One region of the Agarivorans sp. OAG1 genome, then DNA from elsewhere that is predicted to be linked to it. Evidence: predicted binding sites of a transcription regulator. Region 1 holds the regulator's gene; each other region holds the start of a gene.
The links. The regulator sigma-54, encoded in region 1, starts transcription at its own class of promoters, with help from an activator protein. The targets are predictions, from matches to a motif close to GTTGGCACGNNNNTNGNNT.

Region 1 (3,280 bases):
GTATTAGGCTACCATGATGTCGTACAATTCGTCATCACTTTGTGCACAACGAAGTTGTTTACATATTTGCTTATCGTTAAGTTTTTCAGCTACTTGAGCAAGAGTATTAAGATGTTGCTTACATTGATCTTCGGGTACTAGTAATGCAAATACCAAGTCTACTGGCTTGTTATCTATTGCATCGAAGGAAATAGGGGGATCGCAACGCAAGAAAACCGCTGTGGCTTGATGCTGGTTGTCGATACGGCCATGAGGAATAGCGATGCCTTGGCCAATACCTGTACTGCCCATTTTTTCTCGATTTAACAAGCTTTCAAAAATGCATTGGGTAGTGGTATCAAGCTGTTTGGCAGCCAGTTCGCTCACTATTTCTAGGGCGCGTTTTTTTGAAGAGCATTGAACTGCACTTTGGGTGCAGTCCAAGCTAAGTACTTTATTTAGTTGCATGGGGGGGCTAACGTTTGTTAAGTTTTTCTTTATGTTTGATGACTTGGCGATCAAGTTTATCAATCAGGCTGTCGATGGCGGCATACATGTCAGAATGCTCAGAGGTTGCAAATACTTCGCCGCCGTTTAAATGTAATGTGGCTTCAGCAATTTGGTTCAGTTTTTCTACGTTGAGGATGACGTGAACGTTATTGATCTGATCGAATCGTCGGGTGAGTTTGGCAAACTTGGTGTGGACATATTCTTTCAAAGATTCAGTTATTTCTACGTGGTGTCCAGTAAGGTTAATTTGCATAGATATCTTCCCCTTTTAGTGGCCTTAGATAAGGCTCTTACGTTGGTTAGAAGGTGGAATTGCTAAAGACTCACGATATTTAGCGATCGTACGTCTTGCCACCTTGATCCCCTGATCTGCCAAAATATCAGCAATTTTGCTGTCGCTGAGTGGTTTACTGGTATTTTCGGCAGCTACCAGTTTCTTGATTAATGCACGAATAGCGGTTGACGAACACTCACCCCCGCCATCGGTAGCCACATGGCTAGAAAAGAAATATTTAAGTTCGAAGATGCCGCGAGGTGTGTGCATGAATTTTTGGGTGGTTACCCGGGAAATAGTGGATTCATGCATTTCTACAGCTTCTGCTACATCGTTCAGTACCATTGGCTTCATGGCTTCTTCGCCATATTCAAAAAACGCCTGTTGATGATGAACAATGCAGTTGGATACTTTTAATAGGGTTTCATTTCGGCTCTCGATACTTTTAATAAACCACTTGGCTTCTTGTAAGTGGCTACGAATAAACTGGGTATCGTTAGCGTTGGTAGAGGTTTTACTTAAAGATGCATAGTGGGAGTTAACACGCAACTTAGGCATTGCATCTGGGTTGAGCTCTACAACCCAGCGGCCTTGGCGTTTTACAACCGATACATCCGGAATAACATACTGGGCTTGATTAGGCTCAACCGCGTTACCAGGTCGAGGTTCAAGCGTATGAATCAAACGCATGACTTCGCGTAACTGGTCTTCTTTAAGTTTGGTTTTGCGGGCTAATAGACGAAAATCGCGATTAGCCAATACATCAATATGATTTGAAACTACATCTTTGGCTTCATTTAGCCAAGGTGTATCTTCAACAAAACGGCTTAGTTGAATCAGTAGGCACTCCTGCAGTGAGCGAGCCGCAATACCAACAGGGTCGAAATGTTGGATGCGTTTAAGTACTGCTTCTACTTCATCTAGCTCTACATCTAAGTCATTGTTATCGCTTGAACGTAAGCCCTCTAGTAGCTGCTCACAGTCTTGGGTGAGGTAGCCCGATTCATCTACTGCATCAATAATGGCTAAAGCAATAGCTTGGTCTACTTCACTAAATGGAGTGAGTTGCATTTGCCACAATAAGTGGTCTTGTAAAGAGTCGACAGTTTCGCCCTGAAACAACATATCGTTGTCATCGCTAACCGCGCTGCCAGATGAGCTGGCTGGGGCAGAACTGGCGCTGTAGATATCGTCCCAAGTAGAGTCAACAGGAAGGTCGTCAGAAACAGTTTCTTGATTAATGGCATCGCCTGCTTCAATTTGACTGTTGTCTATGTCAGCAGTGGATTCGGCCTCGGTAGACTTCTCGTTGGCAGATTTAGCGTCGGTTGCGTCACTATCACTGGCGTGAGACTCATCCGCCTCAAGCAGAGGGTTACTTTCCAGAGCCTCTTGAATCTCTTGCTGTAAATCCAGTGTTGAAAGCTGGAGTAAGCGAATGGCCTGTTGTAACTGGGGGGTCATGGTTAACTGCTGACCAAGACGCAACTGCAAAGATGCTTTCATTAACTACCGCTGTTCCTTCTTCTTATTGTCTTTTTTTAAACTTGCACTTTAACTATAGCTTGAATTGTTCTCCGAGATAAACTCGTTTCACATGTTCGTTTTCGAGAATTTCTTCTGGCTTTCCTGAGGCTATCAATTCGCCTTGGCTAACGATATAGGCATGCTCACAAACATCGAGAGTTTCTCGAACATTGTGGTCGGTAATTAGTACACCTAGACCGCGATCACGTAGATGTTCAATGATCTTTTTAATATCGATAACAGAAATAGGATCTACCCCTGCGAAGGGTTCGTCAAGCAAAATAAACTTAGGTGCGGCGGCTAGCGCTCGAGCAATCTCAACTCTTCGGCGTTCACCACCTGACAAGCTCATGCCTAGGTTTTTGCGAATATGGCCAATGTGAAACTCTTCAAGAAGGTCGTCTAATGCACCAATTTGTTGCTCTTTATCGAGGTCTTTTCGGGTCTCTAATACGGCGAGAATGTTCTTCTCCACAGATAAGCGGCGAAAGATAGACGCTTCTTGCGGAAGGTAGCCAATGCCTTTGCGTGCGCGGGTATGCATCGCTGTACTAGAAATATCGTCATCATCGATGAGGATGCGGCCTTGGTCACGAGGCACCAAACCCACCACCATGTAAAAAGTAGTTGTTTTGCCAGCGCCGTTTGGACCTAACAAGCCAACAATTTTACCGGTTTCTACATTTAGACTAACGTTTTTGACTACCTTACGGCCCTTGTAGGCTTTGGCTAGGTTTTCAGCAATTAGGGTACTCATTATTGCTGGTCTTCCTTGGGCGTTAGTTCGTCAAGTTGCTGCGGTAGGAAAATAGTAGTTACACGGCTGTTTTCGTCGCCTTGTGCCACCATTTCTTGTTTGTTGATGCTGTATTTGATCATTTTACCTTTTACCAAGCTCTCTTCTTGTTTGAGTTGAGCATTGGTAGTGAGTGTTAGCGTTTGGGTTTTTAAGTCGTAGCGCACTTCGTTCGCTTCAGCTTCAATTGGCTT
Region 2 (3,280 bases), 470 kb from region 1:
ACCTTGAAATACCACCCTTGTAGTGTTGATGTTCTAACGTTGGTCCCTTATCGGGATTGCGGACAGTGTCTGGTGGGTAGTTTGACTGGGGCGGTCTCCTCCCAAAGAGTAACGGAGGAGCACGAAGGTTGGCTAAGTATGGTCGGACATCATACGGTTAGTGCAATGGCATAAGCCAGCTTAACTGCGAGACAGACACGTCGAGCAGGTACGAAAGTAGGTCATAGTGATCCGGTGGTTCTGTATGGAAGGGCCATCGCTCAACGGATAAAAGGTACTCCGGGGATAACAGGCTGATACCGCCCAAGAGTTCATATCGACGGCGGTGTTTGGCACCTCGATGTCGGCTCATCACATCCTGGGGCTGAAGTCGGTCCCAAGGGTATGGCTGTTCGCCATTTAAAGTGGTACGCGAGCTGGGTTTAGAACGTCGTGAGACAGTTCGGTCCCTATCTGCCGTGGGCGTTTGAGAATTGAGGGGAGCTGCTCCTAGTACGAGAGGACCGGAGTGGACGAACCGCTGGTGTTTGGGTTGTTATGCCAATAGCATTGCCCAGTAGCTACGTTCGGAACTGATAACCGCTGAAAGCATCTAAGCGGGAAGCAGGCCTCGAGATTAATTCTCACTAGGACTTTAAGTCCTCTGAAGGGCCGTTGGAGACTACAACGTTGATAGGCAAGGTGTGTAAGTGCTGTGAGGCATTGAGCTAACTTGTACTAATTACCCGTGAGGCTTAACCATACAACACCTAAAGGGTGTTGCTTATAGATACTTTATTTTAGAAACCATGAATACTTGTTAGTGCTCATGAGATATTTCAGCTTTTTCGAATGTTAAAGACAACAGTTTTTGCCTGGTGGCAATAGCGTTGTGGACCCACCTGACTCCATGCCGAACTCAGAAGTGAAACGCAACTGCGCCGATGATAGTGTGGGGCTTCCCCATGTGAAAGTAGGTCACCGCCAGGCTCTCATTATCGAAAAGGGCTTCCCGATTGGGAAGCCCTTTTTGTTTGTGTCTAGCGTGGCCTGCTTTCAAAAGTAGGGCGGAGGTCGCTCGGAAAGGGCGAAGCGCTTTCAGGCCGAAGCGGAAGCACCTATGCTGCGCACCTGACCACCGCCAGGCTCTCATACTAAGCCCTCGTCTAACGACGAGGGCTTTTTTATTGCCTGCGATTTAGTCGCCCAGGCATATCATCCCCTTCCCTATCTCTCATTTTTATTAAAGAGCGCTTTCATCATTGGCCGTGCTTAATGGTTGCAGTTCTAAAGGCTTGTGAACGTGAAGTTTGTAAGTTGTTGGGAGGCCATCTCCTAGCAAAGTGATCCAGCTTGATTGAGATGCAAAAGTTAAGTTCGTTGAGTCGGTATTTAACTAATTGTTTTTGTTGATTTTTACTTTAAGGCTGGTTGGTTTCTAGAATTACAGTAAGAGTTGCTAGGCAATCTTTGCCTAGATAGAAAATCAAAAAGGCAGCTTTTATCCGGCTTGAGGTAAGTTTTGCCGATTATTTGACTAAAACTTAGTTTTTCTGCTCAACCTAAGCTGTATCGGCTGCAGTGAATTAAAATTTATATCAATTTATATAAACATTATAAAATACTGAGTTTTATGAATTTAGTGGCATTTAATTTGCATTTTGTGTCGTGCCTAGCTAAAAGCGGCAAAAACGACGGAATGTTGTCGGTTAGGTAAAGATTTTGTCAGCTAGATTATCGTAAGGATATGTTTCTACTGACGTTAGTGGCATTTGCTTTGCTATTTGTGGCCTAAGGCTTTCTTAGGTAACTAATTACAATAAACGAGATAAAAAGCTCGGGCCTAGGTTAAAGCAAGTGGAAAGAGAACGGTAAACGGAAACTAACGTAAGTAGGAATAGACCAATGATTACCAGAGTAGTGATGTTGTGCAATGTATTGTTGCTGTCAGCATGTTCGTCAATTGTAGATGGTGTAGAAGAAGTTGCGGAGAACGTTCAAGAGCGAGAAGACCGCAATCAACGCCAAGTCACAGTAAGCACCGATAGCCGTTCTCCGATCCCCGATGATCCTTTTTATGCACCTATTGAACCTAGCCCAGCTGCGGATCAAGTGATTATTACCGGCTCAATGTTTAACAGCAATACTTCACGCAGCTTATATAGTTATACCCCACCTTTTGCACTAGGCGACACTATTACAGTGCTTTTGGAGGAGGAAGCCACGGCGACAAAATCGGCCAGTTCAAACCTTGGTAAAGAGAACAGCTATAAGCTTGATCCGGTTACTGTGCCGGGCGGGAATCTAACGATTAACGGACGTGTGGTCGAGCTAGAAATGAAGCAAAAACAAGATTTTGACGGATCTTCAGATGCTGATCAGCGACATCGTTTGTCAGGCAGGATTACTGTTTCGGTGGTCGACATCCTGAACAACGGCAATTTGGTTGTACGCGGTGAAAAGTGGCTAGTAATCAACAATGGTAAAGAGTACATGCGCTTTACCGGTATTGTGCGGCCGTTAGACGTTGGAGAGGACAACTCGATTGGTTCCTACCAGGTGGCCGATGCGCGTATCGAGTTTAGTGGCACTGGTGATCACGCTGACGTGCAAACTCAAGGATGGTTATCTTCATTCCTAGGCGGAAGTATGTGGCCACTGTAGGGCGTTAATTATGTCTAAATTTTTACGAGTTTGCGTGTGTCTGTTGACGTTAATGGGCATCACTTTGCCCAGTTACGCTATTTGGTTAGAGGGTGAGGGCCAAGCCAAGATCGTTGACGGCCAAGTAGATAAAGCTCGTCAGCAGGCTATCCAAGACGCTTTGTTAACCTTAATGTATCGCGGTGGTGCCAGTGTAAAGTCACTGCAAGTGGTGAAGTCTGGCGTGTTGGAAACCGATGAACTAACGGTGCGTACTAATGGCGAAGTGTATGACATGAAGCTATTGGTTGAGACCATCATTGATGACCAAATGACTGTGAAGGTGGCCGCTGACATATTTCCTTTAAATACCTGCGAGAAAGATAGCTACGCTAAAACCTTGTTTGTAGGGCCTTTTCAATTGCAGAAGCGCGAACATGCCCAGCTTGGTGGGGTTTATAGAACACCTGAAGAAGTCTCGCAGCGCTTATTTCACCGGTTTAAATCAAAGAGTAAAAGGGTTGATGCCCGGCACTTAATGACTCGTCAAATAGCGTTTGATGGTCGCTATGCCAATGATATAGAGCCGCAAATGCTCAAAGTAGCACGCAGCCTATCTCAACAGTACGACGTGCAATATATTTTGTTTGGCAAGATC
Region 3 (3,280 bases), 1.3 Mb from region 1:
CGCAGTGTTTGGCTCAAAATGAAAAGATGTATGCCACCTATGCCAAAGATATAAACAGCGACCCAACGTTTAACTTGCTTACTTACATTAGTTCGCACGATACCAAGTTGTTCTACTCAAACTATGAAGACTTACCGCTGCAAGCGGGTGCCGGTACCGCATTACTTATGATGCCTGGTGGCGTGCAATTGTACTATGGTGATGAGAGCGGCAGACCGCGTGGGCCACAATCGGATGCCTTTGACTCTCCAACCCGTTCGTTTATGAACTGGGAGCAAATTGCTAAAGAAGCGGATCGCCAAGCGCTAGTAAAACACTGGCAAACGGTGGGTCAGTTCCGCGACCGCCATGTTGCCATTGGTGCAGGTGAACATAACAAGATAAGCGATCAACCTTACGCTTTTAGTCGCACCAAAGGTGACGACAAAGTGGTTGTGGTATTTGCTGGCATTAAGCAATAACAACAAGAAATAAGCGGTAATAGCAAAGCGACAGCGTAAACTATGCTGTCGCTTTTTTTTGCTTTAAACCTGACCGCGCTTCATCTTCAGCGCGACTAAGCTCAATAGCACCAGCCAAATACTGCTTGGCTCAGGTACTTGACTAGCCAGTAAATGTTCTCCGTTAACGATAATCTCCCTAAAGGCGAATGCCTCAGTCCCACCATTTTGATTTGCGTTAAAGTACAAGCTAAGTATTGAACCACTACCAATTAGGCTCTGGCTAAGTTGCTGGAATTGGTTGTTTAGCACCTGACCGTTTATAGATAGAGGGTCGTTTAGTAGGTATTGGTTCCCGTTGGCCATGGTGTAGCTCTGGTTGGCTTGTTCATCAACAGCACTAGCAAACAGTATCTGAATGGGGGAAGCATCAATTGCGTAGCTAAAGCTAAAGTGATCAAATGTTTCAAAATCACCCATAGCAGCCATGGAAATAGAAATTGAACTTAAGGCAAAACCACCAATATCAAACTGCCAAGTTGCTTGCGCATCACCGCTTGGGTTGTTTGGATTTTGCGTATCACTTACGCCAAAAAAGCTGTCTTGGTCAGTTTGAGAATTAACAATACCAAGGCTATCACTTGGGTTACTTAAGCTTGAATCAATCAAGCTATTTGGAATGCTGGCACTTGGAACTGCTTGGTATTTATCGAAGCCGTCCTGATCACTAACAAATTGTTGGCTAAATGGGTTTTGATAATCGACTACATTAAGGCTACTGCTGTTTACCATGTCGTAGGCGATGATAGTTGCTTGAACAGGTGCGGTGAGTAGCAACAAGCTTACGGTGAGTATATTTCTAGTGATTAGCATTAGGCATTCCTTTGTAAAGTGAACACCCTGTAAATCAATAATTGCGCCAAGATGTAAAAGTTATAAAAATCAGTACTTAAGAAAGCATGGACTAGTACACCTAGGTATTGTGTAAACATTAATGACACTTTTGTTACCAATAACAGGGTGCTGTACTTATTATATTAATTAATGTTTTTGTAAATAAACTCCCTTGTAGCTTGAGAGGATGGTTTTTCATTTTGATATTAGCCACTTACAAAGACCCAGTTATTGCTGTAAAAAATCCTGACCAGCAGGCTATTTATAAAGTGGCGAAAAATTGAACTTTATCCCCTAAGGCTTCGTTCTAATTAGCAGAGAATGGGGGAATTGTTATGAAACAAGTAATCGCAGCTATGTTGTTATCCATTAGTGGCGTTGCTATGTCTTATCCTTTAGACAGCGACTATTGGGCACACCGAAGTGTGTTGTTTTTTGCGCCACAACAAGACCACGCAGTTGAAAAATTTCTGTCAGATGAAATGCGTTACCGTTGCCAGATCCAAGAACGAGATCTTGTTGTTGTAGTGATGACACCGCAACAAGCTTTAGGCAAAACTGGCCCAGTAGCAAGCCATGGGGTCTCTTATTTACGCGACAAATATAAGGTAGAAGATAACAAGCACATAGCAGTGTTAATTGGTAAAGATGGTCACGAAAAACACCGCTGGGGCGCGACTACCAATTGGCAGGAAGTATTTGAAATTATTGATGCAATGCCGATGCGCAAACAAGAAATGCTAAATAATACTAGTGTGTGCTCTGCATAAAAAAAAGAACCAAGCAGAAAACCTGCTTGGCTTTAAAGAAGGAAAGCTAAATATTTACGAAATGCTTAAAATTTGTATTTAACACCAACACGGGTTTTAAGTTGGCGTTGGTCAGTTTTAGAGCTAACGCTTGAGTTCCAAAACTCTACGTACGGACGCCATTTTTCAATTTGGTAACCGATGAAGATACCAGCGTCCCAGTTGTCATCACCATTGTTGAATTGTGGATCCTTTGCTGTGCCAGAAATAGGGTCCCACTCGTATTCATGGCTTTTCCAGTAGTTCGCTTCGTAATCTAATTTTAGATTAGGCATGCTTTTAACTTTGTAACCACCAGTTAGAGTGACTTTAGATTTAGTCCATGTCTCGCCGTTTTCTTTACCATCGGCATATTGGCGAATTTCATAGCGGTAGCGTAATGCAGTTTTTAAACCGAAATCTGAAGTATAACCTACACGAAACTGCGGCTTATATGTTACGCGCTCATCACCAAAGGTAATTGGCATACCAGGTTGGATATACCACTTCTTGTTCAACTTGTGTTTGTAGCTTAGGTCAAACTCTGAGTCACCACGTTGTAAGTTTTCAAGAAAACCGCCGTACTCGCCGTCTTCTTTCTTACCACTAAAGAACTTCATCTCTACGCTGTAGTTCCATTGACCAGCATCGCTTACTTTAGTTGAATCACCGATTTTAATTCGGTAGGCGTGAGCTTCTGTTTCGTGTTTGTATTCACTACGAAAATCTAATTGACCCGCAGCTACAGGTGCTGCGATTAATAGTGCACCAATTGCAATTGAAAGGCTTTTCATTTTTGTCATGATAAATTCCATTTCCAGTTAAGGCCCTTTAACAGGCCTAGTTTTTATTTAGGGATTTAGGGTAGTTGTTATTGTTTTCGGTATAACAGTTCTATATCTCGTTCAGCCCAAATTTCGGCGAGATTCTTTTTAACAGTAAACTGAGAAAAATCACCCGATTTTGAGAGAGCCAATAAGGTTTGGTCACTCATGCCTAGGGCCGCTTTACGATAAATTGGCATCATGCGCATTACTCGCGGAGTTTTTTTATGCGGGTAAGGCCAGTCTTCTGCTTTGTCTTGATATTGAGCTAACAGCTCGATACCTTTTTTTAATGAACCCCCATTAGGAGATTCATAATTCCATAGGTCTATGC

Region 2: a site for sigma-54 is predicted at 1,621-1,639, ahead of OAG1_RS20410 (flagellar basal body L-ring protein FlgH). Genes of this name have one in related genera too.
Region 3: a site for sigma-54 is predicted at 1,346-1,364, ahead of OAG1_RS12500 (PEP-CTERM sorting domain-containing protein). Genes of this name have one in related genera too.

What each region holds. Positions count from the first base shown of each region.
Region 1 covers NZ_AP028990.1:4,023,195-4,026,474, reverse strand. The annotation lists gene ptsN (PTS IIA-like nitrogen regulatory protein PtsN) at 4-447, opposite strand; gene hpf (ribosome hibernation promoting factor) at 455-742, opposite strand; gene OAG1_RS18280 (RNA polymerase factor sigma-54) at 767-2,269, opposite strand; gene lptB (LPS export ABC transporter ATP-binding protein) at 2,322-3,047, opposite strand; gene lptA (lipopolysaccharide transport periplasmic protein LptA) at 3,047-3,280, opposite strand, start outside.
Region 2 covers NZ_AP028990.1:4,496,935-4,500,214, reverse strand. The annotation lists rRNA gene OAG1_RS20420 (23S ribosomal RNA) at 1-742, shown strand, start outside; rRNA gene rrf (5S ribosomal RNA) at 854-969, shown strand; gene OAG1_RS20410 (flagellar basal body L-ring protein FlgH) at 1,885-2,643, shown strand; gene OAG1_RS20405 (flagellar assembly protein T N-terminal domain-containing protein) at 2,654-3,280, shown strand, end outside.
Region 3 covers NZ_AP028990.1:2,728,308-2,731,587, reverse strand. The annotation lists gene OAG1_RS12505 (alpha-amylase) at 1-461, shown strand, start outside; gene OAG1_RS12500 (PEP-CTERM sorting domain-containing protein) at 525-1,313, opposite strand; gene OAG1_RS12495 (DUF4174 domain-containing protein) at 1,670-2,104, shown strand; gene OAG1_RS12490 (oligogalacturonate-specific porin KdgM family protein) at 2,170-2,925, opposite strand; gene OAG1_RS12485 (alginate lyase family protein) at 2,994-3,280, opposite strand, start outside.